DNA from 4 places in the Paenibacillus sp. NRS-1781 genome. Region 2 is predicted to be linked to each of the others. Evidence: riboswitches for the same ligand, from Rfam matches in the RefSeq annotation. Region 2 holds a riboswitch; each other region holds the start of a gene.
The links. A riboswitch is a leader RNA that binds a small molecule or an ion and turns the genes downstream of it on or off. The one in region 2 is predicted to bind cyclic di-AMP.
Positions count from the first base shown of each region.

Region 1: linked by a shared signal. The riboswitch ahead of ACIFO6_RS17980 (C40 family peptidase) and the one ahead of ACIFO6_RS07920 (G5 domain-containing protein) in region 2 are both predicted to bind cyclic di-AMP.
Region 3: linked by a shared signal. The riboswitch ahead of ACIFO6_RS13330 (3D domain-containing protein) and the one ahead of ACIFO6_RS07920 (G5 domain-containing protein) in region 2 are both predicted to bind cyclic di-AMP.
Region 4: linked by a shared signal. The riboswitch ahead of ACIFO6_RS07185 (hypothetical protein) and the one ahead of ACIFO6_RS07920 (G5 domain-containing protein) in region 2 are both predicted to bind cyclic di-AMP.

Region 1 covers NZ_JBITPI010000048.1:16,180-23,925, reverse strand. The annotation lists gene ACIFO6_RS18015 (PAS domain S-box protein) at 1-1,934, shown strand, start outside; gene rluF (23S rRNA pseudouridine(2604) synthase RluF) at 1,959-2,660, shown strand; gene motB (flagellar motor protein MotB) at 2,795-3,622, opposite strand; gene motA (flagellar motor stator protein MotA) at 3,615-4,409, opposite strand; gene ACIFO6_RS17995 (hypothetical protein) at 4,597-4,890, shown strand; gene ACIFO6_RS17990 (4a-hydroxytetrahydrobiopterin dehydratase) at 5,009-5,308, shown strand; gene ACIFO6_RS17985 (GNAT family N-acetyltransferase) at 5,384-5,890, opposite strand; gene ACIFO6_RS17980 (C40 family peptidase) at 6,192-6,692, opposite strand; cyclic di-AMP (ydaO/yuaA leader) riboswitch at 6,697-6,834, opposite strand; gene ACIFO6_RS17975 (hypothetical protein) at 7,120-7,746, opposite strand, start outside.
Region 2 covers NZ_JBITPI010000021.1:6,562-14,307, reverse strand. The annotation lists gene ACIFO6_RS07920 (G5 domain-containing protein) at 1-929, opposite strand, end outside; cyclic di-AMP (ydaO/yuaA leader) riboswitch at 1,199-1,481, opposite strand; gene ACIFO6_RS07915 (TatD family hydrolase) at 1,683-2,453, opposite strand; gene ACIFO6_RS07910 (HD domain-containing protein) at 2,495-3,778, opposite strand; gene ACIFO6_RS07905 (AbrB/MazE/SpoVT family DNA-binding domain-containing protein) at 4,109-4,363, shown strand; gene rsmI (16S rRNA (cytidine(1402)-2'-O)-methyltransferase) at 4,488-5,369, opposite strand; gene ACIFO6_RS07895 (tRNA1(Val) (adenine(37)-N6)-methyltransferase) at 5,369-6,121, opposite strand; gene yabA (DNA replication initiation control protein YabA) at 6,212-6,586, opposite strand; gene ACIFO6_RS07885 (PSP1 domain-containing protein) at 6,614-7,414, opposite strand; gene holB (DNA polymerase III subunit delta') at 7,553-7,746, opposite strand, start outside.
Region 3 covers NZ_JBITPI010000035.1:22,158-29,903, forward strand. The annotation lists gene ACIFO6_RS13310 (hypothetical protein) at 69-1,145, opposite strand; gene ACIFO6_RS13315 (M20 family metallopeptidase) at 1,210-2,388, opposite strand; gene ACIFO6_RS13320 (ABC transporter substrate-binding protein/permease) at 2,536-3,999, shown strand; gene ACIFO6_RS13325 (amino acid ABC transporter ATP-binding protein) at 3,986-4,708, shown strand; cyclic di-AMP (ydaO/yuaA leader) riboswitch at 4,955-5,129, shown strand; gene ACIFO6_RS13330 (3D domain-containing protein) at 5,137-5,805, shown strand; gene ACIFO6_RS13335 (polysaccharide deacetylase family protein) at 5,963-6,769, opposite strand; gene ACIFO6_RS13340 (NADH:flavin oxidoreductase/NADH oxidase) at 7,073-7,746, shown strand, end outside.
Region 4 covers NZ_JBITPI010000017.1:52,756-60,501, forward strand. The annotation lists gene ACIFO6_RS07165 (XRE family transcriptional regulator) at 122-343, opposite strand; gene ACIFO6_RS07170 (urease accessory protein UreF) at 697-1,386, opposite strand; tRNA gene ACIFO6_RS07175 (tRNA-Leu) at 1,660-1,742, shown strand; gene ACIFO6_RS07180 (glutathione peroxidase) at 1,899-2,384, opposite strand; cyclic di-AMP (ydaO/yuaA leader) riboswitch at 2,753-2,928, shown strand; gene ACIFO6_RS07185 (hypothetical protein) at 3,044-3,439, shown strand; gene kdpF (K(+)-transporting ATPase subunit F) at 3,655-3,729, shown strand; gene kdpA (potassium-transporting ATPase subunit KdpA) at 3,879-5,555, shown strand; gene kdpB (potassium-transporting ATPase subunit KdpB) at 5,614-7,644, shown strand; gene kdpC (potassium-transporting ATPase subunit KdpC) at 7,703-7,746, shown strand, end outside.

The DNA.
Region 1 (7,746 bases), on a different contig from region 2:
CAAAAGGAATCATTTCTGACGATCCGCTGACGAGCTATTGGAAAAATGCAGTTGATCAATTATATGAGCAAGGACAGGCTGGATTGGTGCATGGTCAACATCTGGAACATTTTTGGACTGGAGCATTTGACTATACAGGCTCAGATGCCACCCATATTAACAAGTGGGGATTTTATTATGACCAGAAGCGCAACTATATGATCCGAATCTCCTTTCAGGACAGTGAAGTGCAAAATTTTATACCGATTCTCAACCCCGATGAAATCGTAAAGCAAACCCAACAAGTGGATTACCGCATCATGGAGATAACAGGAATTAACCCCACAACCTTTGGTGGCGCTACGATGGACAACCATGGAAACGACCGAAAATATTATTACATGTACAATAAGCCTATCCGATTCGGCACTTATCAACTAGCGAGGGTGCAGGAGGATCGTTTGGCTGTTTCCAAGGCGATTTTCTCCGGGGAGAGTATTGTACAGGACTGCTATATTAAAGGCCAACGGGTACTCGTCAGTTACATACCATTTTATCCGGCTAACCGTGATGCCTATGTCATTCGAATTGTTATGAATTATGATATGATCTCTTCCGTTATTTATAAGCAATTAATCAGTCTGGTTGCCATTTCTATTGTTTTACTAGAGGTTGTGATCATTGGCAGTTATGTGCTGGCAAGCCTGTTTGTCCGTCCAATTCAGTCGATATTGGGAAAAGTGAACGAGATGGCCGACGGCCATTTTGACACACGGCTACAGGTTAAGGGTGGTCATGAACTTGCACAACTAGGTGAGCGCATCAATGCGATGGCCTATAATCTCGGAATGTATACACGGAGACTCGAACAGATGTATGAGGAAAACCGTTCTGTAAAAGAGCATTTAGAGTCTGTCATTAATCAGACCGCTGATGCGATTCATGTGACCGATCAGGAGGAGCGTATCATCCGGGTCAATCATGCCTTTGAAGCCCTGTACGGCTGGACCAAAAAGGAATTGGTCGGACGTAAGCTCCAGTTTGTACCGCCACAGCAAGAGGAAGAGTACGAATTTCAGAAGGAAAGATTGCTTCAGGGAGAGAGTATGGTGTCTATTGAGTCCATTCGAATGCGTAAGGATGGAAGTACGATAGAGATTAGTATGAGTACATCGCCCATTCTGGATGAAGAAGGCCAAATTCTGGGATTTACAAGCGTCTCACGGGATATTACAGGCCGCAACCGGATGGAGGAATTGCTGCGCAGATCGGAGAAGTTGACGACGGTAGGACAACTGGCGGCAGGGGTGGCGCACGAAATTCGTAATCCGCTGACCACGCTGCGCGGGTTTCTCCAGTTACAGCAGCAAAATAAAGCGCTGAATCTGAAGCATAACGATATTATGCTGTCTGAGCTGGATCGTATTAATCTGATCGTCAGCGAATTTTTAATATTGGCGAAGCCACAGGCGGTTCATTTTCAGAAAAAAGATGTGCGCTATATTGTGAGTGACGTTATTTCCTTGCTTGATAGTCAGGCGCATCTGCTAGGCATTGTGTTCGATCTACAGGTAACGGAGGAGCTTGCCCTCGTATACGCCGAAGAAAACCAGTTAAAGCAGGTATTCATTAATTTGCTTAAAAATAGTATGGAGGCCATGAGCAAGGGGGGTACGATAACGATTCATTTGTTCTTGGAGGGAGAAAGCGTTAAAATCTTCATACGGGACCAAGGGACGGGCATTCCAGCAGAGATGCTGTCCAAGCTGGGGGAGCCTTTTTTCACAAACAAGGAAACAGGTACAGGACTCGGACTTATGGTCAGCCAGCGTATTATACAGAGTCATAAAGGCACACTGGATATTGAAAGCATAGAGGGAGAGGGAACGACAGCCCTTGTGCAGCTTCCAACTGCTGAGCCTGAGGAACTGGATGGGCAGCAGAAGGAAGCGTGACAGTAGAAATGGAGGGTACACAGGTTGCGCATTAACAAGTTTATCAGCGAAACCGGTTTTTGCTCGCGCCGGGAGGCGGACAAGCTGGTAGAGAGCGGACGCGTGACGATTAACGGCGAGGTGGCGGTGCTGGGCAGTCAGGCGGAGGAGGGCGACGATGTCCGTGTGAACGGCAAGCCACTCCGCGAGAAGTCCGGTCACGTATATATTGTTTTGAACAAGCCGGTGGGTATTACAAGCACGACAGAGAGCCACATTCAAGGGAATGTTGCCGATTTTGTGGGGCACCCGCAGCGGATTTTTCCAATCGGGCGTCTGGATAAAGATTCGGAGGGTCTTATTTTACTTACCAATGACGGAGATATTGTGAATAAGATTTTACGGGCGGAAGGCAAGCATGAGAAGGAATATATCGTAACGGTGGATCGACCCGTCACACCATCTTTTATACAGGGGATGTCCACAGGTGTAAAAATACTCGGCCAGCGGACGCTCCCCTGCGAAGTGACGCGTGTATCTGAGTACGTATTCCGCATCATATTGACGGAAGGGAAAAACCGTCAGATCCGGCGCATGTGTGCTGCCTTCAGCTATGAGGTGAAGAAGCTGCAACGTCTGCGGATTATGAATATTCGATTGGGGTCGCTTCAGAGAGGCGCCTGGCGTGACCTGACAGAGACGGAGAAGCAGGAGCTAGGTGAGATGCTGAATTATACACTCAGCTAAACCTGAGGGCTTCTCATGGCTGATAGATAGCAGGGCAATGGATAGGACAAGAGGCAGAGTGGAATAGCACAATGAAAAGGCACCAGCTGCATAAAAAATGCGGCGGTGCCTTTGTCTATATAACATATACATAATCAACCTTCATTCGAGCTTGAGGTAGGACTGATAACTTGTGTGCCGTTCTGATACTTACGTAGTACGGAAATTTCGACACGGCGGTTTTTGGAGCGTCCTTGACCATCCTGATTGCTTGCTAGTGGACGATACTCACCATAACCGATGGATACAAATTTGGTTGGATCAAGCTGCGGATTGAGTAGCAAAATGCGCAAGAAATTCAGAGATCGTTTGGCACTCAAATCAAAGTTGGACGGAAACTGACTATTGGAAATCGGCACATTATCTGTATGGCCTGATACGATGACATCATAGCCAGGAAATTGCTGGAGCATGCTGGAGATGGACTTGGCCAGCTTTCGTGCTTCCGGTTTTACCTCAGCCTGACCCGATGAAAACAGGGCGTTATCGCTAATGGTGATCATGAGCTGGGATTGGTTCAGCTTTGTATTGAGCAGCGGAGTCAGACCATTATTTTCAATATACTGATCCATTTGCTTTTTGAGCTTTTTCAAATCCTCTTCTTCCCGCTGGGCGAGTTGCTTTTGCAGTTCAGCCGTAGAAGTGGCTTTAGACTTTATAGGTTGTGTTACCTGTTCTTTATTTTTGCCCATATCTGCGGATTGTGACGATGGATTGGCGGCAGAGTGATCCAGTATGCCGGTGCCGCCACTAAAAGCCGCACTCATGGATTGAGCCATAGTTTCAAATTTTTTGGCGTCGATCGCACTCATCCCGAATAAGACGATGAAAAGAGCTAGCAGAAGGGTCATCAAGTCGGAATATGGCAACAGCCAGCTTTCGTCGGCATGCTCCTCGTGCGGTTCATGTCTTTTTTTACTCACCGGAATCCCCATCCTTCTTGATCAGGGTAGCCCGTTCGGTTGGAGTCAGGAATATCGTCAGCTTCTGGCTGATCGCAATGGTGGATATACCTGATTGAATTGAGAGCAGGCCTTCGACCATCATCAATTTAAGCTCCACTTCTTTTTTGGATAACCGTTTCAGCTTATTGGACATTGGATGCCACAGGACATAACCTGTAAAAATACCAAGCAACGTCGCAATAAAGGCTGCCGCGATGGCATGAGACAGCTTGGCCATGTCACTAAGATCGGCCAGAGCGGCAATCAGACCTACGACGGCACCGAGTACCCCGAGTGTTGGAGCGTACATACCAGCCTGAGAGAAAATCAGCGCGCCGGAGCGGTGTCGATCCTCGGTAGCGTTAATGTCCTCCATTAGAACATCCCGCACGAATTCCTGATCATTACCATCAATAATCATACGCATACCACCACGCATAAAGGGATCGTCGATCTCCTCTACCTTGGATTCCAGCGCAAGCAGACCTTCGCGACGGGTAATGGATGCCCATTCGGTAAACGTGCCGATGAGCTCTTTACGGTCCAAAAGCTTTTGTTCGGTGAAAATAACCTTGAACAGTTTTGGAATCCGTTTGATTTCTTCCATCGGGAAGGCCATAAAAATACTTGCTGCCGTTCCGACAAAAATAATCATGTAAGCAGCGGGGTTGTTGACCAAGTTGATTACTGGCGCGCCTTTGAGAATCATCCCGACGACCAATGACACAATCCCGAGTACAAGTCCGATAATGGTTGAAATTTGCATGATACACCTCATCCATGAGAATAGATTTTGAATCCTTTCATGCCGCTGGGGTCGTCCTTGCCCCAGGCACGTCATTACAAGACGGATTATAGTATTTATCGACAAAACTCTCTTTTTTGTTAAGTACGAATTTCCGGTATAATAAGGTGATTATGTAATGAATGGCGGAAGAATTGGAGGAAATGGCATGGGAGTGAAGCACGGACGGGAGTATGAACAAATTTTGAACGATTTGACAGAGGCTGTGGGACGCATTCCAGATAGCTATGAATTTTTCGAAATGGAAGCAGAAGATTGGGACAGGCTGGACCCGGCAGGGCGTCAGGAAGTCAATGAAGCGCTGGCTGAAGACCTGTTTTATGCGCTGGGTACAGAGCCCGTTATCGCTGTGGGCAGCGGTGTTGTCATCTATGAACCGGAGCAGCACCGTATCTATGTGCTCATTGGAGATGAGGAGTTGACGTCGGTACCTTTGATTTGAGCAGGCCGTTTAATGGATTTATCAACGGGGCCGTGGTAATATGGACACCAATATATCGTAGTTTTGGTCGCATTCAAGCGGCTGAAAGGCTTCCGTATAAACAGGGAGGAGTCGTATCATGCCTTTTACACAAGAAGAGATTGAAGCACATCTAGAGAAGCTGGAGGGCTGGGAACTGGAGGAAGGACGATGGATTGTCCGGAAATATAATTTTTTCAGTTTTATGAAAGGGATTGCATTCGTGGATGAAGTTGCTGCTATATCGGAAGCATTTAATCATCATCCATTTATTACGATTGATTATAAGACCGTGACCCTGCGTTTAACCTCCTGGGATGACGGTGGCATTATGGCCGTGGATATTAAGGAAGCCCAACAATATAATGAAGCTTTTGAGAAAATGCGTAGCAGTCATTGAACTAATCGTGGCCTACCGTATGATAAAAGCGCCTTCGATATACAACAATGCAGTTGTATGCCGAAGGCGCTTTTATCATAGAACACGAGGCTGGTGGTCGGGAAGATACACCATACAATGAAACGGCTTCTTGCCATCGGGAGTCTGACGTTCATAGGTATCCGTAAGCTCAAATCCGGCAGCCTTGTAAGCCCGGATGGCGCGCCCATTCCAGGTCAGCACCTCCAGATCAATTTCATTTTCAGGGTTGCGTCGTCTGGCTTCCTCGGCAATGGCACGGACAAATTCGGCGCCTCTGCCATGCCCGCACAATCCGGGATGCATTCCCAGACCTAGCCGGGTCACGCCAAGCATCGGGAAATATTGAGCAAATCCGGTTAGTATGTTCTCGTCATCCAGTACAGCTACATATTGCTCCTCGCGGAGCGTGGGGCTTCCAAATTCGACCTCAAGCACCTTCATTTGTTCCCAGGGTAGCCAGCCGTATATATTGTAGGGTGGATCATAGCGCCACTCACATATCGCAGCCGCCTGCTGCTCGTCCATCGGCACGATTCGGTAGTTAGATATTGAGGCCGGCATGTTTTCCCATCCTCCTTTTACAATACTTAAACTATTAACAACAGATTGTAGACAAGTTGCAGGGGATTGGCAAGCGTGTTTATTTCATGCTCAAGTCGGGTATACATTCAATAAGAAGGCTTTACTGCTCATATGCTCCCTCGCCGTGACGGTAAAATCGACGATGTTCGCAAAAACTGAAACCTTTTGAGGTGTCAGTTCGTCAGTAAAATTAACGTTTCTGATGTTGCGGACATAAAAAGCCGCAATTCGATTCCGGCCAGAATCAAATTGCGGCTCAGGTTAGCTTGCTGTTCGTTAGTTATTCTACGTTGTCGTCATCAGGAGTTTCAGAAGCTACAGCGTGGTAAGCATCTGTACTCATAATTCTTTTGGCACCGACATATCGGTTAGCGTAATAATTTTCGTTCAGTGAGCTAACAACTACACCACGTGAAGATGAGGAGTGGGCAAATTTCCCTTCACCCATGAAGATACCTACATGGGAAATGCCTCTACCTGTGGTGTTGAAGAACACCAGGTCTCCAGGTCTCATTTCATCGCGGGATACGGAAGATCCCATTTTGAATTGTGATCCGGATTGATGCGGCAGTTTAATTCCCAATTTTTGATATACATACATTGTGAAGCCGGAGCAATCGAATCCGTCGAGTGTAGTGCCTCCGCTTCTATAGCTCGTTCCTTTGGTATCTTGGATCACCTGGTCCATCTTGGAGTCTGCAAATGCACTGCCGCCACCGAATGTAAAAGATGTAAAGGCAATGGCAAGACCCATGACTGCGATTGTTAGTTTCTTCTTCAAAAAAAAATACCCCTTCCAATGCCTGCGAGGTTAGCTTAAGGATTCGGTAGAAGGTTCCCCTATGATCACTCTGTTGCGAGATCAATTCACCCAAACTGGTTCCCCCGCTTCCTAGGTGCCAGGAATTAGGCTTAACTTAAGATGTGCACCTTGGAGAGCAGTATTCACGATAACGATATTTTTAAGGTAAAGGTTACAATAAAGATTACAAAGTTGTTACTATCAGTTCACTGCGATTATTGTAACAAAGTTGGCTGGCTTTGGCAAATGTTTCATCGCAAAAAGTTACAAAAAAATCTGCTCCCTTTATCGAGGGAACAGATTTTGCTAAGAGTATTCAGTTAGGTGCCGTTTACATGAATAGAAATGGATATAGATAGTCTCCTTCCGACAGCCAAAAATTGCTCAGGAGGAACGGAGTGGGGGTTCAACCTCTGCCGGAGATATCAGTATGCCATAGGCGGTACTGTGAACTGATGTGCCATAGCCTGACCAGACTGGTAACAAAATGATACGTTTGCTGGAGAATGAGTGCCAGCATGCCAGTCCAAATCATCGCCACCATGCCGAATAGGCCAAGGACAAGCAACACACCTGCGCCGAGCAGAAGCGAAATACCGATAGCCGCGAGGATTTGGCGAAAGAAGGCGAGCAGCGACGACAGTATGGCGTGACCACCTACGGTGCCTAGCTGCATGTACAGGATGCACTGGCGGATGAACCAGCCATAAGCGATCCAACCGATGGCATAGGGCAGCACATGCAGCAGATAGGCGGGAGATTGCAGCGCCCCGGCTACGATAGGGTAGAGCCTCGGTACCATCCAGAAAGCAGGGAGCAGCAAGAGCCCAAGCTCGATGACGTAATAGATCAGCGATGATAAACCATGACGTTTCATTCCACGGAAAAAAGACAGACTTTGTGGCTCGGTCGCATGGGTGTGCAGACTTTGGTATATTCCCGCCCGGATGAAGGGGGTAATCAGTATACGCAGCACCGTTGCCCCCAGTAGTATCCACAGATACATATGAACCTCCCGGTTGTCTGTCAGGGC
Region 2 (7,746 bases):
GTGACACGCGTGCCGGATGCGGTACGTGTACCGATACCTGGCTCCTGTGACGAATAGGCCGTCATGGAGACGTTTTGTAATACTTTGTTATATTTAAAATTCACACCTGCTTTACGGACAGCATTGTCCGAACTAACCCGTGTTGCCTTAACGGCATCTTCAGGACCGACAGAAGCAGCCAGAACGACCGGTTTTTTCTTCGTTCCTACCGCAATCACCTTATCCACACGATTCTGTGCGACTTCCTTGTTTACCAGCTGCTTGGATACCAATTTTCCGTCATGGTATACCTTTTGAACATGCTGGACCACAACACCCGTTTTACCGCTTTGGATGACCCGATTATCACCTTTATAGAGACTTGGATCGGCCGTTTTGATGACCTGATAAGGTACCTGTTGCTTCTGTTCAACCTGCTGTTTCTTCACACGGATGATTTTTATGTCCATGTTAGACGAAACAGAAGCATCCAGAGCAGGATAAACTTTATCATTTGACGATAATTTATAGCCCGAGGTGCGAATGGCACCCTCTACTGTATTTTCTGTTGTGTACAATTTTTTCGTCTCGTTGGCTAAGGATAATTTGACCTGATTGGCACGTTTGATGACTACGCGATCCCCATCCTGTACTGCTCCGTTCAGCGGCATCGAAACCGTATCATGCGGCTGAAGTGAAATCGAATGCTCTTTGAGCAAATCTTGGAGCTGGGATTGCCGGGTTTCTACCGCAGATGCCTTACCATCGATGACAAAAAAGACCTGTTTTTTAGATTCAGTGTACACCAGAATTGAAATCATAATCGTTAGTGCGATTAGAAAAATAGCAACCAAAGCAGCCTGGCGCACATTTTCTTGCTTCCAACGCAATACGTAAGACATGCTGGATGAGCGTGACTCATGGGTCTCCTCTTTTTGGAAAATGCCCATTTCCTCCGTCCTCCTTACATAGCCCGCCGTCTGGAGTAAGACATAGTTGAGATTGACGTGACTATAACAGATTTTCTACAAGACAAGCCCGTAATGCGACTGTCCTGCACCATGTACCCGTCTTCGCGGCATGCTGTCCTCCCCTGTTTAATCACAGTATGATGACAGATTTTCTTTTATTCACAACAAAAAAAGCCAGAAAAAGAGACTAGAGAGCTCTTTCGTGGCTTCCGGCATGTGCGAATATGCGGAAAAATCATGCACGAGATGGCTTCTCTCTTGTTACGCTTACGGGGTTAGCTGTCGGGTTCGGACGTAGAGAGACGCCCTAGCTTGGGTCAACCGCTCATGGCGGTCGCCTTCGCATTCACCCCGAAGACCCAGAAAGAAATCGAAATACGGCCCCTCCACCTGTTCAATCCCATCCGGGAAAAGAATTTCGGTCGAGCCGGCTGGACGGAAGAGACGTTCCCTTCTTGCCATACGCCGGACGTACTGTAAGCCATATCGGTTCCCCCGTTCCCTGTAAAAGGGACTCAGCGAGACTGGTTCATGAAATGAGCTGTTGATGTTTACACTCAAACAACAATTCACTGAAAAGATGATATCCTGTTTCTATGCATGTTGTAAAGCAGGTTTCAAGTACATTTTTTAAAATATTCGGTTAAAATATTGTAATATTCTCGAGTTTCCTGCAACAAATTCATGATTAGCTTCGTCTATCTCTTTATTTTGATCGATTCCTTCACTTTTTCACTTAATGTCAAATCGTTCCAAGGCATTTTGGGTCGTTATTGACACTAATTCCTCCACCGTAATTCCCTTGATTTGGGCAGCCGCCTCTGCGACCAGTCCCACGTGTGCGGACTCATTTCGCTTCCCGCGGAACGGATGGGGCGTTAGATAGGGAGCGTCCGTTTCAATGAGCAGACGGTCCAGCGGCACCTGTGCGAGTACCTCCTTTGGCTGCTTGGCATTTTTGAACGTTATGGGTCCGCCAAAAGAGAGGTGAAAGCCCATATCCAGCACCATTTTAGCCGTCTCCCAGCTTCCGGAAAAGGAATGCATGACTCCGCCAACCTCACTCGCCTTTTCTTCACGCAAAATCTTAACAATATCTTCATGCGCATCCCGGTTATGGATGACAATTGGCATGTGCAGCTCACGAGCCAGTCCAATCTGGTTGCGTAGCACCCGATGCTGTACATCCTTCGGTGATGTGTCCCAATAATAATCCAGACCAATCTCCCCGATCGCCACGACTTTCTTATGACTGCATAACGATGCAATCCATTCCAAATCCCCCTCCTGCATCGTAATCGCATCCTGTGGGTGCCATCCAATTGCCGCATAAATAAAATCATACGTCTCAGCCAATTTCATCGTGGATGGAATCGTCTCACGATTAAATCCGATATTAATCATGCGGGTTACTCCCGCTTCGACAGCACGTGCTATAACTTCTTCCCGATCTTCGTCAAATTGCGGCGCATCCAGATGGGTATGAGTGTCAAATAAATTCAAAATTCATGTCCCCTTATTTACTTTTATTGGCATATGTTTGTCTATTGTTTGACAAAATAATTCCTTATTTCGGCAGGAAGCTTGTCCTTTACCCCATCCAATTTGTTTTGGGGATAGTACATGTGATATTTACCCCGGTGAATACCGCTAATGGAGCGCACAATTTCCGATACTTCGGAAATTTCTCTCACTTCTCCTTTACGTCCAAGCAGTAAAATCTGGTTGTCCGTCGAGCCACCCTGCCGAAACACATCATAAGGAAGATCCGTCGGAAAATCAATTTCCAGATCATATTCGGGATGTAAACCAACCTGCTTCAGCGCTGTCCGAATGTCGTCAATGGTATCTGTATCCATATTTTCAATCTCTACATATTTATACAGCTTGCGATCCATAAAACGGGCGCTCAAATCGCTTAAAATCTCGTCCTTTTCCTGTTTCCACTGACTGAATACTGTCTGAATCAAAGACTCATCGAGCATCAAATATTGTTCCACCGTAAGCTCTCCCCGAAAGAGATCCGGCAACGGTTCCAGCAGAAAACTAAACTCATATCCGTTTCCAAACAGCTCCTTCGCCCGCTTGAAAATCTTACGCAATAAAATTTCCGAGCTGCGCGTCACAGGATGAAAATAAATTTGCCAATACATCTGATAGCGTGACATCAGATAATCCTCTACCGCATGCATACCTGACTCCTTCACTACAATTCTTCCATTATGAGGACGCAACAGCCGTAAAATACGATCCAGATCAATGGTGCCATAATTGACGCCTGTCGAGTGAGCATCCCGCAGCAGATAATCCATGCGATCCGCATCCAGTGGGCTTGTGATCAGGTTAACGACAATTGGCTTGTCATACGTTTTGGCAATGACCGCAGCCACCTTCGTTGGAAGCTCTTCATCGACTTGCTTCAGCACAGCGTTAATCTCTGTATTCCCCAATACAATCCGGCATGTCCAATCCTCGTGGTTCATATGAAAGGCTTCTTCTATGGAATGGGAAAACGGACCATGCCCCACATCGTGCAACAAAGCCGCACACAGCGCGACTAAACCTTCTTCCTTCGGCCAATCGGAAAATTCGCCGCGTTCAAATTGGGAAATAATACGCCGTGTAATCTCGTACACACCTAGCGAATGCGAAAAACGACTATGCTCCGCTCCATGAAACGTAAGATAAGATGTACCCAACTGCCGAATGCGGCGCAAGCGTTGGAACTCTGGAGTATTGATCAAACGCCATATCACTGTATCCTGAACATGGATATAGTTATGTACCGGGTCCTTAAAAACTTTTTCTTCACTAAGTGGCTGGTGCAAGATATCAGCTCCTTTAATATTCTGAATAATGGATTAAGATACAATAAAATCCTAAACGATCTCCTTCATTCGACATCGTTTGTCGTATTATGTCGAATTATAGATTTTCGACATTTCCAAATCGACAAATGGCTAAAATCATCAATAAAATAAGGTAATACACACACATCATGCTCTTTATTCAAAATATTTTTGCATAATCAAGCTGTTAGCAAATTTTTAAGGTTGACTGTTTTGGGAATCGTTGGTATAGTAAATATCAGAAAAGAGAAAAATTTGTCGAATCATGACACTTATATTATTTTAAAGGCGAGAGGAGCCTGATTTATTATGATGAAATCCACTGGTATTGTAAGAAAAGTTGACGAGCTCGGACGTGTTGTTATTCCAATTGAATTGCGCCGCACATTGGGTATTGGCGAAAAAGACGCTTTGGAAATTTATGTTGATGGCGAACGCATTATGCTCAAAAAATACGAGCCTGCTTGTATCTTCTGCGGCAACGCCGAGAACGTAATTTACTTTAAAGGGAAAATTGTTTGTCAAGATTGCATCTCAGAAATTCCAACACCTGTGACAAACTAAGATTTTTAGTATATAATAGACTCATAAGAGATTGTTAATTCTAACCTTTTTCATATACACTCCTTGTTGCCTTCCACGGTTTGAACCCAACCGTTGGAAGGCCCTTTTTTGTGTAAGGAAGTTTTTATAAAAGAGCGTTATATACATCCCTTTTGGAAATGGAGCGGTCGGTAGCTGTACGCTTCATAGCGTCCTTGCGTGTCAGCCCTTCTGTCTCATAATGCGCAACGTGGGCCTCCAATGATAAGGACTGCCACCATGCCTGTCGCTCCTCTTCCTCTTCTGCTTCGCTTTTCCCTTCAACTACCAGGCAATATTCACCAAGTGGTGGATGCTCCTCCAGTCTGGCAAGACATTGCTCCGCCGTTCCTCGTAACCATTCCTCATGCAGCTTGGTCAACTCACGTGCAAGCACCACTCTGCGTTCTCCCAGTGTTTCCTTCAATACCGTCAACGTCCGCACAATACGATGAGGGGATTCATAAAACAGGATCGTGCCGTGAGATACCTGAAATGACTGTAGCAGCCTCTCCAGATCTTTTTTCTCTCGTGGAGGGAATCCGGCAAATGTAAATCTTTCCGTATCCAGTCCAGAGGCAATCAAAGCTGACAATGCTGCGTTCGCCCCGGGAATGGGAATAACGCTAACATCCGCCTCTAGCGCCAGCTTGACCAGATCCGAACCCGGGTCCGAAATGGCCGGCAGACCTGCATCGCTAACCAGTGCCAAATTTTTTCCTTCTATTATATAACGTATCAACTCAGGCCCACTGGCAGCTTTATTATGTTCATGATAGCTGAATAGCATTTCCGGCGTGATATCAAAATGTGTGAGCAGTTTGCGCGTCTGCCTCGTATCCTCTGCTGCTATAATACTGCACGATTTTAAGGTGTTAATCGCCCTAAAGGTCATATCGTCCAGATTACCAATCGGTGTCGCAACGAGATACAGCTTGCCCCGTTCCTCTCCGCCGGTTATAAAACTTTTTTGCACCGCTGCCTTCACTATAAATCCCCCTTGCTTACTTCTCCATAGATATCCCTTATTTCCTGAGTATAATTCCCATTCTCCTGATATACAATGAGCGGCGGCAACAGACGAACCTCCGGCTTACCATCACATAGCGCCTCGATGAGCACCATATTCGCCTCCATATGAGCCCGTGGGTGGACAAACCGAATCCGTTTCGGCTCCAGTCTGTTGGCACGCATCAGGGTTATAATCTCACCTAGCCGCTGCGGACGATGAACCATGGATACTTTGCCACCGTTACGGACAAGCCGGGTACATGCCTGAATGACCTCCTCCAGCGTACAATGCACCTCATGACGTGCAATCGCTTGATGAGGGTTTAGCTTAATATCGCTACCGTTTAGCGGCATATAGGGGGGATTTACCGTAATTGCATCATATACACCATGTCCCGTGATTTGAACCAACTCACGTAGATCGCCTTCCCGAATCTGAATCGCTGCCTCCAATCCGTTCAGGCTGACGCTGCGTCTAGCCATATCTGCCAAGCGCGGTTGAATTTCAATTCCTTCGATAGCAGCTTTGGTTCGTGTCGTTAGCAGCAGGGGAACAACCCCATTACCTGTACATAGATCCAAAATCTTCCCACGCTGCGGTATACCGGCAAACCGTGCTAGCAAAACCGCGTCCATGGAGAAGCTGAACACCTCATCACTTTGGATAATACGCAAATTATGTGACAATAGATCATCAATTCGTTCAGACTTCTGTTCATTTTCGTACATAGCGCTCTCCCATCTTTTTACCCCAAATCGTTCTAAACCCATACTTCCTTACAAAAAAAGCCGTAGGCACCTTGCTCCTACGGCTTTTTTTTATTTATTCAAAAATGACAGACAGAAAAGGCAATCGCCTTCCGTTCGCAAATGTCCGTAATACACGTTGCATATATGAAATCCTTCATGATACAGCCTTGCCAGATTGTCGTGGCCTTCGCCCACAACCTCACCCGTTTCCTCTTCATCCTTAATGACAATCGGAGGAGAAAGTTTCGGCCTTTTTGCCGCCTTTTCTTCTCTGGAGGTTTCACGTTTGAGTATCTTTCGCACCTGTTCGTTTTCAATCGTTAGTCGTTGATTTTCCTCCAGCAGTTCTTTAACTGCCAGCTTCAATTCACCCAGATCACTATGCAACTGTCCCATTTGGGTTTCCATTTCGTGAATACGCGCAAAAACATTTAATTTATCCAAGTTTCCACCCCGAAGCAACCTAATGGTTTACTTGACGACTACATCGTCCATTGGAAGTTCCTTGACCTTGCTAATCTCAAACAGTTGAACATGTACTGTGCGATGTCCAGCATTTACGCCTACGACCTTGCCTTCTCCGAGAGAGGTGACGACCATCTTGCCAACCTGCGGCAATTCTTCCTTCATGCTCTCGTAGTTATCATGTTCGAACTTGAGACAACACATCAATCTTCCACACAACCCGGAAATCTTCGTCGGATTCAGCGACAAGCTCTGATCCTTCGCCATCTTAATGGATACCGGTTCAAAATCTCCCAGCCACGAAGAGCAACACAGAATACGTCCGCAAGGACCGATCCCGCCCAGCATTTTAGCCTCGTCCCGTACTCCGATCTGCCGCAGCTCAATCCGTGTACGAAAAATACTGGCTAAATCCTTTACAAGCTCCCGAAAATCCACACGGCCCTCTGCCGTAAAATAAAAAATGATCTTATTGCGGTCAAATGTAAATTCCACGTCTACCAGCTTCATTTTAAGGCCATGGTCTTTGATTTTATTTAAACACGTACCAAATGCATCCTTGGCCGCCAGTTTATTCTCTTCTACAACAAGAGCGTCATCATCTCCGGCAATACGGATGACTTTCTTTAAGGGCAGGACAACGTCCGAATCATTGACTTCTTTTTTGCCCACCACAACCTTGCCATATTCGATACCGCGCGCGGTTTCTACAATAACGCAGTTTTCTTTCTCCACCGGAAGGTCCAGCGGATCAAAATAATAAGTCTTGCCCGCCTTCTTGAAACGGACACCCACTACACTATACAAAAATTAACCCCCTTGTATGCCACTAAACCTCATTTGAAGCCGACATGTTACGAATGGCCGCAATTGAAGTCTCACTGTCGCACAAACCGGGAACCTGGCGTCGCGGATTGTGCAGAGTGGAACAAGCGCGCCTTCCTGTTAGCCGGTGATGGAACCGCTTGTATCGGACAACCCAATCAAAAGCTGCTCTACACACAATTGACCATTGACGTGAAAACGGAGCTTCTTCCTGCAATTCGCGGCCAAATCCATATAAGAGACCCATTGTTCCGTGCTGCGGGTGATTGCCAATTTGGAGACGGACTCCAAATGATCTATGAAAACAATGCTTT
Region 3 (7,746 bases), on a different contig from region 2:
TAGTACAATGGAAAAAGGGCATCCCACAGAAGCCAATAGTGGCTGAGGAATGCCCTTTTTTGCTGCGATCAGTCGCCTCCGCCTCCACCACAGCTGCTTCCGCATGAGGAGCTACTGCTGCACGAGGAATGGCTACCGCCGGAATCACCCGAATCGTGGTGAGATGAGCCTCCATCATGGGAGCTTCCGTGGCAAGAGTGATGGTTCGAGTGGTGCGTATCCCAATTCGAGCAGCCACTTGCTGAACTACAGCCTGACGAGCTTGCTAATGCGGCACTTCCTGTAGCATCAGGATGCATCTGCAAGGCAAACTGATGGGGTTGATACCAGGAATACCATACGACGGCCAGCAGCAGATCATCTATTTGTAAATAGTTGACCTTCAGCAGCCGCTTGCCATCTGGATCATCCACTGCTTCATTCACCCGATTACGCAGATGGTTCATGATCCTCTGAACCGCTTGCTGTGCCTGCTGAGAGATGCCTATGCTCTCCTGCATATTCCAACGATCGCCTGCTGGCTGCCCGGAAGCTGTCAGCTTGTAATAGTGTGCAAGCTCGTTATTCGGTAATGGATGATTGAAAAAAGTCCCCCATAAGCTTGCACTATAGTGGTTCCAGCCAAAGCATTCCGCATACAGCCAGTCAAACCATGCCCGTTCATCTGGCATCGGCTGTGAGCCAGCGTGAGGGGCGTGGTGCAGCATACGACCAAAGAAGGCTTCCGAGAAATGCTGGTATTCCCGCGTAAACATCAGCATTTCGTGCCACAGTTCATCCACATCTGGACTGAACATGGGCACTCGATTCATAATCGCACATAGCATAAAATAGCGTTTGAGCTCATTCCAGCGCCAATCGTATTCCTGTTCCGTCAGGTGAGGATGGGTATCCATTACACGCCGCCTTACACTATGAGCGTAGGAGGCTGGAATAGATTGTTCCAGAAGCTGCACGAGCTCTATAATTTCCTTATACCGCCCCTGTTCAAGGGAAGAAGGGGACGGGGAGCGGAGAAAAAAAGCATTACGGCGGCGTGTCTTTCGATTTTCCCTGTTCCTTCGGTATAATGCTCGAAAAAAGAACCACAAAATAATGATGTCGACCACAATAAACAACGCCCAAAAGCTGCTCATATGATTCATAATGACTGCTCCTTTCTGGAGAGAAGACGGAAGACGAAATTAAAAATTTGGCGAAATTAAAATTTTAAATTTTTCTTTTCAGCAGAGAGAATTCTTCCTTAATCTGTGTCAGTAACTCAGGATTCGTGATTACATCACATGCGGTCCAGGCCAAGGTTCTGGCGGCTAGCAACATTCCTTCCAGCGCCCGGTCCTGCATCGCCAAATCGCGGAATTCAGGTGTATGCAAGGCGTGCTTCTCGTCAATAACTTGAATGTACGGATGAATGGCGGGACAGTGCAGCGACACATTTCCAATATCCATGGAGCCGTGATCTTCGCCCTCTGTGATGTCCTCCTGCGGAATGCCTGTCAGCACCAAATTTGCGGTAAAGGCATCGGAGAGCGCACGGTTGGTCACCATTTCATCATAAGATGTCTCATAATTCGAGGTTTTCAGACGACACCCGGCTTGTAGGGCCGCTCCTTCGGCAATTTGAATGACGCGGCGAGTCAATGAATTCAGTTCATGCCGTGTAGCAGCCCGTACATAAAATTGGGCAGAGGCATAATCAGGAATGATGTTTGCTGCCTGGCCTCCTTGATTAATGATGCCGTGAATACGTACCGTACTCTTCACCTGCTGGCGGAACGCATTAATGCCGTTGAACGTTTGAATCACCGCGTCCAACGCGTTAATACCTTCGTGGGGACTGGCCGCCGCGTGAGCGGATTGCCCAAAGAATTCGAATTGTACGGCATCAATCGCCAGCGATTTACCCGATTTTTCATAACCGTCGTAAGGATGCGTCATGAGTGCTATATCACAATCATCAAACAACCCGGCAGCCGCCATGGGGACCTTGGCACCGCGTGTTTCCTCGGCAGGTGTGCCGTATACTCGTACTTCTCCACCGATCTCGTCAATGACCGATTTGAGGCCAACAGCCGCTCCTGTACTCATCATACAGATCAGATGGTGTCCGCATGCGTGTCCCAGACCTTTCAGGGCGTCATATTCTGCTAGAAAAGCGATGACCGGACCGGGTTTTGCGGCTTTATAAGTCGCAATAAAAGCCGTTTCGATACCTAGAACAAGAGCCTGCACTTCAAATCCGTGAAAAGCCAATTCCTCTTTTAGACGAGCAGCCGCCAAAAACTCCTCATTCCCCAGCTCTGGGTTTGCGCCAATATATATAGAAATATCCTTAAAACTTTGGGCATGCTGCTCAATGGTACGTTGGATCGTCTGTTTAAAATCCATGCTAAAAACTCCTTTATATATGCTGTAATGTAGGTACTAAGCTAGAGTGCTGAATTTGTACTATAACATTCATTGCATAATCATGCATATTCATTTATAATGACACAATCTTATTTATTATAAAGAATTTAAGGAGAGAAAAAAAGATTGAAAAAGGCATATCGTTTTACCGCCCTTATTCTGACGGCGGTTATCTTGCTGTTGGCTGGTCTTCCGATGCTTACTGCATACGGGACGGAAGCGAAGACACAGTCAAAACTTGTACTCGGCATGAGTGCCGATTTTCCGCCTTATGAGTTTCATAAAGACATTAACGGCAAGGATACCATTGTAGGATTTGACGTTGATATCGCCAATGAAATTGCCAAGGATCTGGGTGCAGAGCTGGTCATTGAGGACATGAGCTTTGACTCGTTGCTGCCTGCCCTGCAAAGCGGTCGTGTAGACCTGGTACTGTCTGGTATGACACCAACGGATGAACGCAGAAAGAGCATTGATTTTTCGGATGTATACTACCACTCCAAGCAAGTCATTATGGTACGTCCGGAGGATAAGGACAAATATCCGATGATGGCTGCTTTGAAAGGCGAGAAGATCGGGGCACAAAAGGGCAGTATTCAGGAAGAGATTGCTCAAAAAGTGCCCAATTCCTCTGTAACTTCGCTGGATAAAATCTCCGACCTGGTACTCCAGCTTCGGACACAGCGTATTAACGCTGTCGTGATTGAGGATACAGTTGCTAAAGGATATACGTTGGACGGTACGGTAACGCTCGCCAAGGCGGTGCCAGAGGATGAGGGAGCAGAAACCGCTGTAGGTATTCGTAAAGGAAATGCTGAACTGCTGGCCTCTGTAAATAAAACGTTGACTCGCCTGAAAGCAGACGGTTCTATTGAAAAGTTTTCCACAGAAGCGAGTGCGCTCAATGCGGATCGACAGGTTTCATCCAATAACATCGTGGATATATTTTGGAAATATCGCAGCTTTTACGTTACGGGTATCGGCTACACGTTGTTGCTGTCTGCGCTCGGGGTACTGTTCGGATTTATCATTGGTCTGATCATCTCTCTGCTGCGGATGAGTGGTGTACGTATCATTGAATGGTTGGGTACGGCCTACGTAGAGGTACTACGTGGTACACCTATGCTGGTACAGCTTATGATCATCCATTATGGGGTTGCTTTGACGCTGGGCGTCAATTTTACGCCACTTCAGTCCGGTATTATTACGTTATCTCTGAATAGCTCGGCTTATCTGGCTGAAATTTTCCGTGCAGGTATCCAGGCAGTGGACCGTGGTCAGATGGAAGCAGCTCGTTCACTCGGTATGGGACGAGGCAAAGCTATGCGTCACGTCATTTTACCGCAAGCGTTCAAGTCTGTACTGCCTGCGATCGGCAATGAGTTTATTACGATTATTAAAGAGTCCTCCATCATTTCTACCATCGGTATCGTGGATATTATGTATCAGGCCCAAGTCATTAAGAACATCACCTACGAAGGATTAAGTCCGTTCGTCATCGCGGCTGCTATTTATTTTGTAATGACATTCAGCTTGTCGAAGCTGTTGGGTTTATGGGAAAGGAAGTTGAGAGCCAGTGATCACCGTTAAACAACTGCGTAAATCGTTCGGCAAAAGTGAAATTTTAAAAGGCATTGATATAGATATTGCCAAAGGCGAGGTTGTTGTCGTCATTGGCCCGAGTGGTTCGGGGAAAAGTACATTTTTACGTTGTATGAATCTGCTGGAGCAGCCGACCGACGGGGAGATTTTGTTTGAGGGCGAGCCGATCACAGCTCGTGGTCATAACATTAATGCGACTCGTGAGAAAATGGGGATGGTGTTCCAGCATTTCAACCTGTTCCCGCACAAAACGGTGCTGCAAAATCTGACGCTTGCGCCAACTCAGGTTAGGGGCCAGTCTGTGAAGGAAGCGGAGAAAATTGCGCTGGAGCTGCTGCGCACCGTTGGACTTGAAGACAAAAAGGCCACCTATCCAAATCAGTTATCCGGTGGACAGAAGCAGCGGATTGCGATTGCACGCGCCTTGGCGATGCAGCCGCATGTAATGCTCTTCGATGAGCCGACTTCGGCTTTGGACCCTGAAATGGTCGGGGAGGTGCTGGACGTGATGAAGAAGCTGGCTGAGGGTGGCATGACGATGGTCATCGTGACCCATGAAATGGGCTTTGCCCGCGAGGTAGGAGACCGCATTATCTTTATGGATAACGGTCAAATTGTGGAGCAAGGTACACCGGAGCAGGTTTTTGGTACTCCAAGCCATGATCGTACCCGGGATTTTCTTGCCAAGGTTTTGTAAGAAATGAGCTTGTAAAGGCTATGAAGAAAGCTCTCCGCGTTGGAAGTTTGACGGGGGGCTTTTTCTTTTTTTTGTCATCCTCGTTCATATTTTTGTAACTAATTTCGATTTCATGATGACAAAATTGTAACACATGTAGTATGATGTTCAAGGTTCCCAACATTTTCATGCAGATAAGGTTACAAAATTGTGATATTATGCAGTGAGCCAAAACTTACCGGGGCAGCAGACAGCTACGACAGACGCTGAATGCGGGACCCAAAACCATGGGAAGTGCGGGGGACGTAACAACGGCAGTAACTTCTGATCCGTCTTCATACGAATGGATGGAAGGTTGCCTAGGGGTGAATTGCATTAAGCATAGGGCTTCTCCTGAGTCCGAATCCGACAGCTAACTTCGCAGGCATAACAGAGGAGGTACATATCTTTTGAAACATCTGAAACGTATTGGAAAAACAATGAAATTTGCGGTGCTGGCAGTAGCCATTGCAGGATTGGCGCAGACAGCCGGGGTAGCCGACGCTGCTTCGCTTCATACGGCCAAGGAAGGTGACACCTTCTTTTTACTTGCTCAACGTTACGGGGTATTTGTAGAAGATCTGCAAAAGGAGAACCCGGATGTTGCCGCCAGCAATATATATGCAGGAATGCAAATTAAGGTGCCGGACGAGAACAAGTTAAAGGCCGCTTCGGATTCGAAGCCTCAGCTTCTTTCCGAGAAAGCGCCAGCAGGTGACGGTCAACAGGTTGAAGCATGGGGCAAAACATTCAACTACAGAAAAGTAGTTGACGTGAAGGCCACAGCGTATTCCGCAGCAGCCAGTGAAAATGGAAAATGGGGAGCGGTGGACTATTTCGGAAATCCGCTTAAGCTCGGTACGATTGCGGTAGACCCCAACGTAATTCCGTTGGGTACGAAAGTGTTGGTTACAGGCTATTCCCACCCGGGGCTGCCGGATCAATCTTTTGTAGCAGTAGCACGTGATAAGGGCAGCGCCATCACGGGTAAACGGATTGATATTTTCATTCCAGGCAGCCCATCTTTTGTGAGTGACTTTGGTTTTCAGAATGTGAAGCTGTATGTCATTGATAAATAGACTATGTAAGCAAATGAATTAAGTGAACATAATATATATTATGTAAACTATGATCAAATAACGTAATCGCAGGTTCAGATCATATATGGGTCTTGTCGATTAGAAAAGGGCTGTCTTGACCGCAGAATGCATCTGCTGACAAGACAGCCCTTTACTGTTATTTCCGCTCCGAGGTGTGAAGTAGCCGGGGAACCGTGACAAATTTGTAGCCCTTGGCTTTCAGCGACTGAATGAGACCCGGCAGGGATTGAACAGCGCCTTTCAGATTGGAGCTTTGACCTCCACCTGCGTGCATTAAAATGATAGAGCCTGGTCCAGTAGCCGGGATCACATTACGCTGAATTTGTGTTTTACTGAGTCCCTTCCAATCGAGGGAGTCTACGTTCCAATTGACAATCATGTAGCCGTGACGACGCGCCCATCGGATCTGAGGCTCCGTAATTTCACCATAGGGCGGGCGGATCAGCTTGGGTCGAAAGCCTACAGTGGCCTCCAAAATATGTTCTGTTTTCTTAATCTGGTTGCGAAAGCGTTCCGGTGAAGCCTTCCTAAAATCCGGATGGGTATAGGAATGGTTGCCTAAGGCATGGCCTTCACGTACGATACGGCGAATCATGCCCGGGTGTTTTTCCGCACGGTGACCGACAATAAAGAAGGTGGCTTTGATCCCATTCGCATGCAAAATGTCCAGAACCTGCGGCGTATACCGGGAATCGGGCACGTCATCAAAAGTCAGGGCAATTTGCTGAGTGTGCGGGCCGCACATTTTGAAAATATCCGCATGTTTTTTTCGAAGCATGGCTAATGTGGGAGTGGCTCGTTCTCTGCTCTTATGTGCTGAAGAAACAACAGTCGCTTCCTTGGAATGAGTCGTTCCGATATCGGGAGGCGCATCCGCGTGAACGGGAAAACTCGAAAATGCTAGTAACAGTGACATGATTGGCAATATTCCCCTGTACGGCATATGTATCCCCCTTTCCGTGCAGTGGTTCCTTCTGTTGCTTTCATTTATTATGTACCTGACATGTTGAAATTATGCCGCAGAACAGGTTAGACTATGGAGTGACTGAGTGGAAATGCCTTGTGAATCGGATGTAAGTGCAGATCACGAAGCTAAACGAACATATTCTATTAAACCTGACCGAAAACAGCAGTATTTTCGCAGCTTTTAGCCTTTAAATGGATTCGGTATCCAGTGATTACTGGTGTATAATGGGGTTGCAATTCATATTGTACAGAGATGGAATTAAAGGAAGGATGGATCAAAGTGACCGACTTGTTTACTCCTTATCAATTAAAGGGACTCTCTTTAAAAAATCGGATTGTAATGCCCCCCATGTGCCAATACAGTGTGGAGGCCAAAGATGGAAAGCCAAATGATTGGCATCATGTCCATTACGTTAGCCGGGCAGTAGGTGGCACCGGGCTGATTATTGTGGAAATGACAGCGGTCCATCCGGATGGACGTATTACAGATTATGATCTGGGTATTTGGAGTGATGAGCATATTCCTGCATACCGTAAAATAGTGGAGGAAGTCCACAAGTACGGTGCCAAAATCGGAATTCAATTAGGTCATGCCGGACGCAAGGCTGAAGATGCTGATTTGCCTGTCGCACCTTCCTCGATTGCTTTTAGCGAACGTTTCAAGGAGCCGCATGCTTTGACAACAGCCGAGGCCAGGAAGCTGGTTCAGGCTTATAAGGAAGGCGCGCGCCGCGCGGTGGAAGCCTGTTTTGATACAGTAGAAATTCATGGTGCCCATGGCTATCTGATTCATCAATTTCATTCCCCTTTAACGAACAGAAGAGAAGATGAGTATGGACAGGATTTATCGCTGTTCGGTGTTGAAGTGATTCAGGCTGTTAAAGAGGTGCTTCCGTCTGATATGCCTGTGTTGATGCGGATATCCGCCAAAGAGTATGTTGAAAATGGATATAG
Region 4 (7,746 bases), on a different contig from region 2:
TCTAAAGATCACTCAGGTTGAAAACACGTAAAACGGACTGGCGGGTTCGATTGACGAGTTTATTTGGGTTGTCGATGTTGTAGCGTCTCGTATACTTGGAAAGACGCTCACATCGTTGGTTTCAGAGTGGTGGTGCCTCCTTATAATCGTTATCGTCAATGTTGAGGATTGCAGCAACTTGTTTTCTGTACCTTTGTGCTTTGCGGGTGCCGTGAATCAGATTGGACAAGCGTGAAGGCGGGATGTTATGCGTTTCACAAAATGTTTTCTGATCCAGCCGAAGTTCGACAAGCCTTTGTTTGATGGCCCACCCGAGGGAGGTGACAGGCATTTTGTTGTTCAAGTGAAATCGCCCCTTACGGATTCTTGCGGAATAATTGGTGTGTTATAATAATCATCAGTAAACATGTTAGAATTAACCATCTGAAACTATGATACACGTTTATACGTGTTTTTACAATCTAAAATACGTAATTCGGATAAAAATATAACTTAATTAAGTGATGAATGGTCTGGATGATCCATCTGAAGCCTGTTAATTGTGCGAAATTGCAGTTGTATTCCGGATAAAAAAAGCACTCTGCCACTGGAAAAAGTGGTGGGAGTGCTTTTGGCATTGGTGCTGGAATTTTGAAAACAGGCATCAGGGGGATGCAGGAGGCGTATAACGAGGGCGTACGAAGGAATCAGTGAAGTTCACCCGCGCTGGTGGCTGCTGCTCATATAGGGTGGCTGAGTAATGTAGGAGCTGGACCAATGCCTATACAGAAGTCCGCGCTGAAATGCGGTTGGCTCTGACTCAGGGACATTGTATTGTTTCCATGCGGCTAGCAGCTCGTTGGTCATTCGCTGAATAACAGGGTTCTTTTCCTCAGAAGGAGGATTGAGCAGCTTAAAAGCATCTTCGACACAGAAGGACACTGCCGCAGCAAGGTAGCCGTGAATGGTCTGCTCTACATTATTTCCAAGGGAAACGTTAATCCAACTATGAACGGTTGCGAGTGTACCAATCGCATTGTATTGGATGAGTGTAGCTTCGAGTTGGTCAAATTCAAGCCAAGGGTACAAGGCTTTGGCGAGCTTAAGCAGGCGTTGGCCAGATAGGCGTGACTCTTTCACATGCTGTAGGGAAGAGCGCTGGGCGTGCAGCATTTTATCAATGAGGGCGATACGCCAACCATCATTTTGCTGAACAGCGATATAGAGGCTTTTGATAGCCATGCCATCGAGGGATGTGAACTGAGGAAGCAGATCAGTGCGTACATAGTGTTCCAAGTCTTGTAAACAGGTTAAGCGGCCATTGCGAAACAGCTCCTCCAGCCCGTAGGAACGAGTGAAGCCACCGACAGGCAGGGAAGGGTCCAACAGCAATGCGTAGTTCAGCAAACGATTGCCTTTGTGCAATGCGGTTCGCCTCCTTGGAATAGAATGTTCATGTTAAATTAAATAACTTTAAAAAGCGCATTCAGAAAAGTACTTAGAAAAAATAGAGATATTATGTAATATATATTTACACTCATAGTGCTGACATGTCAAATTAAATATTTTTATAGCTATTACATGTTATATTATATGACTTTAAAATAATTGTTGTATTTATGTTTACAAATAGAATACAAGGGAGTATAATAAATCTGTTGCCTCAAAACATTAGAATTTGCGGTCGTGGTGGAATGGCAGACACGCTATCTTGAGGGGGTAGTGGGCGTACGCCCGTGGAGGTTCGAGTCCTCTCGACCGCATTACATGCAAGACACAGTTAAAAAAGCATCCTGACACGTTTTTGACGTGATTGGATGCTTTTTTTGTTATATAAGCTGAACTAAAATATCCTTTTTCCTAGCCGCAGGAGCAGTTGCCTGGATCGGCTGCTTGTGAGAAGGTGATGAAATAGCCTGTCAGCTTTGCTGTAAAAGCTTCTCAATATCCCCCGTCAGTTTATCTGGAGTTGTCTGTGGGGCATAGCGCTTAAATACGTTACCTTCGCGTGTAATCAAAAATTTAGTGAAATTCCATTTGATCGCTTTGGAGCCTAATACGCCGGGAGCTGTTTGGGTGAGGTAGCGAAATAAAAGGTGCGCCTGATCGCCATTGACATCTATTTTGGCAAACATCGGAAATGTAACTCCATAGTTGATCTGGCAAAACTCCGAAATGTCCTCGCTGGAACCTGGCTCTTGCTTGGCAAACTGATTGCTGGGAAACCCCAAGATTTCAAGACCCTGCTCTTGGTATTGGTCATATAGTTCTTGTAGCGCCTTGTATTGGGGGGTTAGCCCGCATTTGCTGGCTGTATTCACGATGAGCAGTACTTTTCCTTCGTATGTGGACAACGGAATTACGTTCCCTTGCAGGGTTTGTGCATCATATTCATAAACGGTCATGGTTTTCCTCCTAATTTGATATTCTACAATTAAATTGTAAGAAATTTAACGAAGAGTTGCAAACCTATAAATAGATGTAATGCGCCGTTTATCAGGTGCATACAGCACTTTTTCTTTCTCTTTTACAAATAAAGGACAAAAAACGCTCCCCATACGTCAATATTGACATGCCTCTTCATTTTCGAAAAGAGATGAAAAACCGAGCTTGAAGGAGCTGGGAGAAGAATATTTATGTTGTAAGCGCTGTTATTAATCTTTTATGCTCTAAAGACCGATTTATAACCCCGCAGGTGAGCTTTACAGTGTTCCTTGCGCGGGTGTATGATTCAAGACGTAATTTCAAATGAAGTGAATGAAGCAGCAACGAATTGTCTATAGCGCTGAATTTTGCAGTTGCAAAAGCGGGGGAACCAAACGGGATCTATGCGGCTTTTAGAGGGCCGTGTGTCTCATGGGGTGAATTTTCTGGCCAAGTGCCAGAAATAGGGCGACTCTCACGTCCGAATCCGACAGCTAACCTCGTAAGCGTACAGGGAGAGGCAACAAACCGCCGTGTGCAGCCATGGTTTATTTTATCATGGTTACGTAAGAAGCCGGAGGAAAGCCTTTTTCCTTTGGCTTCTTTTTGTTGTCTTTTTATACCGGGAGAGGAGCTACTGATGGAAGGTCGGCTAATCATTGTCACTGCACCAAATGAAACGGGCAGAAATTTTGTGAAATTGCTTATGTTCAAAAAACTGGCGTTTGCGGTTCTGACGAATAGCGCTCAGGAGGAACGACAGCTCAAAAAAATGGGTGTGGAGCATGTTGTGCGCATCAATACGATGCAAGCGGGGAAATGGAATTTTCCCAAAAAAGAAATTGGCTGCGTGTATTTGTTCGAGAACAGCTTGAATCTGACGTGCCGTTTTCTGCAAATATGCCGGCCGCTGACAGCAGATCCGATCTATGTCATTACACACGGCTGTAATCCTCAAGGGATTTATCGAGGTTTGGGAGCGGACCATGTGATCTACACTTTGAACGGAGAGGTGGGTTTCCTGCTGAACGGATAGTCGCTTACGGTGTGCTGGTATACATTAAAATTTGCGAATTTAGTTGCATAGCGATTTTACGAGAGTGTCAGAATGATGAATTAAGAACGGATACGGGAGGGTATGAACATGATGGATATATACATGCTGCTGGTGATGGCTGTGAGTTATGGAATGATACTGATGCTTGTACGCTGGTGTGATGCGCAGACCTCCAAAGGAGGGCGAAAGGGATGATGGTTGTGCTTGCGCTTACGGCTATTGTATTTGTGTATTTAATCTACGCACTCCTGAATCCTGAAAAGTTCTAATCAGCTAAGCAGGATCAAGCGGGCGGGGGACAGCAGATCATGGATGAAACATCAGAGTCAGCGGGCTTTCGCAAACGTGTGCATTCGACTGGTGCGATGAACCCGTCTGTTGTCCAAACGCAGGAGTATTTTGAGGGAGGAAATAGATGATGGAGCTGCTGCAAATTGGAATTGTGATTGTGATATTGCTGCTCCTGGTGAAACCAGTGGGCACCTATATATATCATGTGTTCTCCAATGAACCAAATCGGACGGATCGAGTCTTTGGCGGGACGGAGAAGTTGATTTATAAGGTTATAGGATTGAAAAAGCTGGAGAGCATGCGTTGGACCACGTATGTGATGAGCTTTATTGCTACGAATGTCGTGCTTGTAGCGATCAGCTATGTGCTGCTGCGCTTGCAGGGACTGCTTCCCGGTAACCCGACTGGAAACGGCAATATGGAGGCGTCACTGGCCTTTAACACGGTGATCAGCTTTATGACCAATACGAATCTCCAGCATTATAGCGGAGAAAGCGGGCTTACGTATCTGACACAGATGGCGTTTGTTACGATGATGATGTTCACTTCGGCTGCTTCCGGTTTTTCGGTTGCTGCGGCTTTTATGAGAGGATTGACGCGGCGCGGAGAAGGAATGGGCAACTTTTTTCAGGATTTTATCAAAGCGATTATACGGATTTTCCTGCCACTGGCCTTTGTACTTACACTGGTGCTGGTTGGATTGAAAGTACCGCAGACGCTTCAGCCTGCGGCGGATATCACGACGCTGAGCGGAACACAGCAGCAAATGGCCTTGGGACCCGTTGCTTCGCTGGAATCAATCAAGCACTTGGGGACGAACGGGGGCGGTTTCTATGGGGCCAACTCGGCGCATCCTTTTGAAAATCCAAACCCCTGGACGAATGTGCTGGAAATTTTGGCGATGTGGGTGATGCCGGCTTCACTGCCGTATACCTTTGGGCTATTCGCTCGTAATCGCAAGCAGGGGTGGATTATATTTAGCTCCATGATGGTACTGTTTCTCGTATTCCTAGCCATTACGTACGTATCAGAGAAAACGGGTAATCCGCTGATTCAGGCACTGGGGGTGGATGCTTCTCAGGGTAGCATGGAAGGGAAAGAGGTCCGCTTCGGCATCGGACAATCGGCATTGTTCACGGCGGTGACGACGGCGGCTACGACAGGCTCGGTCAATAACATGCACGATACACTGACTCCATTGGGCGGTATGGCTGCTTTGGGCGAAATGATGCTGAACGTCATTTTCGGCGGTAAGGGTGTCGGGCTGATGAATATGCTGATGTATGCGATTCTGGGTGTGTTTATATGTGGATTGATGGTCGGCAGGACCCCGGAATTTATGGGCAGGAAAATAGAAGGCAAGGAAATGAAGCTGATCGCGATTGCCATTTTGGTACATCCGTTTCTCATTTTGGTGCCGACTGCGCTCGCCTTTATGAGTCATTGGGGATACGATGCGGTCACGAACCCCGGATATCACGGGTTGACTCAGGTGTTATATGAATATGCGTCATCTGCGGCTAATAACGGTTCGGGATTTGAGGGTCTTGCGGATAACAACGTATTCTGGAACACGACAGCGGGTGTGGTTATGTTCTTTGGACGATATGTATCTATTGTTGCACTGTTAGCTGTAGCGGCTTCATTGAATGCCAAAGCACCGACTCCAGTGACGACGGGCACACTTCGCACAGACAACAAGCTGTTTGGGGCGATTCTGATCGGGGTTGTGCTGCTGATTGGTGCGTTGACCTTCTTGCCCGTCATCGTATTGGGGCCTGTGGCTGAGTTTTTGACCATGTGAAGAAGATGAACAGGAAGAAGAAAATGAGAATGAGAATGAATGAACGGGGTGCTTGATCATGAAGGAACAACGCAAACGCATGCTGGATAAAAGCATCTTGAAGCATGCGATCAAGGATAGCTTTATGAAATTAAATCCGATGATCATGATGAAAAATCCAGTCATGTTCGTCGTGGAGATCGGCACATTGGTCGTGCTGCTGATGCTGCTGTTCCCCGGTTATTTTGGAACGGGTAACGAAATGGGCTTTAACCTGGCGGTTTTTATGATTCTGTTGTTCACGCTGCTCTTTGCTAACTTTGCCGAAGCGCTCGCGGAAGGGCGGGGTAAGGCACAGGCTGCCTCTTTGAAAAAATCCAAGCAGGATACTCAAGCCAATAAGCTTGTCGGGGATGAGATTCAGGTGGTCAGCTCGACCGAGCTGCGCAAGGGTGACATTGTGATGGTGTCCCAGGGCGAGATGATTCCGAGCGATGGTGAGGTGATTGAAGGTCTTGCCTCAGTGGATGAATCGGCGATTACGGGAGAATCGGCCCCGGTGATCAAGGAATCGGGTGGTGATTTTTGCTCGGTAACCGGCGGGACGCGTGTGGTCAGTGACCGGATTAAGGTGCGGATTACGACAGAACCGGGCGAAACGTTCATTGATAAAATGATTTCGCTCGTGGAAGGCGCACAGCGCCAAAAGACGCCGAACGAGATTGCGCTGAATACCCTGCTGATCAGCTTAACGATTATTTTTATGATCGTGGTGGTGACACTGGCACCGATTGCTCGTCATTTTAACATTGACTTGCCTGTTCCCGTGCTTATCTCGTTGCTGGTCTGTCTGATTCCGACCACGATTGGAGGACTGCTGTCAGCCATCGGGATTGCTGGTATGGACCGGGTCACCCAGTTTAACGTGCTGGCGATGTCAGGCAAGGCGGTAGAAGCATCTGGAGACATCAATACAATGATTCTGGACAAAACGGGTACAATTACCTTCGGTAACCGGATGGCGAGCCAATTCGTGCCTGTAGGGGGCGTAGAAGAGGCAGAGCTAGTCAAGTGGGCTGCGATGAGCTCGATGAAGGATGAGACGCCCGAGGGGCGCTCAGTTCTGGAGTTGATGCGCAAGCAGGAGTACACACTGGATGAATCCTTGGCAGCAGGCGGGACCTTTATCGAGTTCAAGGCGGAAACCCGGATGAGTGGTCTGGATCTGGCCGATGGACGAAAGGTACGCAAGGGCGCGGTGGACTCTGTCCGGCAGTGGGTACTATCGCAAAACGGTAGCGTCCCAGCCGATCTGGAGGAAAAAGCGAATCAGGTGGCCTCTGAAGGAGGTACGCCGCTGGCTGTCGCGCTGAATGATCGGATATATGGCATTATTTATTTGAAGGATACGGTGAAGCCGGGCATGAAGGAGCGGTTTGATCAGCTCCGGGAAATGGGTATCCATACGATCATGTGTACCGGGGATAATCCGCTGACGGCTGCGACGATTGCGCGGGAAGCGGGTGTGGATGATTTTGTGGCTGAAAGCAAGCCAGAGGATAAAATTGCGGTTATTCGTCGTGAGCAGGAGCTGGGCAAGCTGGTTGCCATGACCGGGGACGGGACGAATGATGCTCCTGCGCTGGCGCAGGCTGATGTGGGGCTTGCCATGAATAGTGGCACGGTTGCAGCCAAGGAAGCCGCCAATATGGTGGATTTGGATTCCGATCCGTCCAAGATTATTGAGGTGGTCGCTATCGGAAAACAGCTACTCATGACACGCGGTGCATTGACGACATTCAGTATCGCGAACGATGTTGCCAAATATTTTGCCATTATTCCGGCGATGTTCATGCTGGCGATTCCGCAAATGAGCGCATTGAACGTGATGGGGCTTGGCTCTCCGCTATCTGCTATTTTGTCGGCGCTGATCTTTAATGCTGTTATTATTCCGCTTCTGATCCCGCTGGCCATGAAGGGCGTGAAGTATAAGCCCATGAGCTCGGATCGTCTGCTGGGACGGAATTTGCTGATTTACGGTTTGGGCGGTATGGTGGTGCCGTTTGTTGGCATTAAAGCTATTGATTTGCTAGTACATTTGTGGATTTAACGCAGCCTGTGAAGGTGTGCATTTTGGATACTGAATGGAAGCGGAAAGGGTGAGCAACATGAGTGGCTTTTATCGGATGATGTCTGGACGCAGATTTGCTGC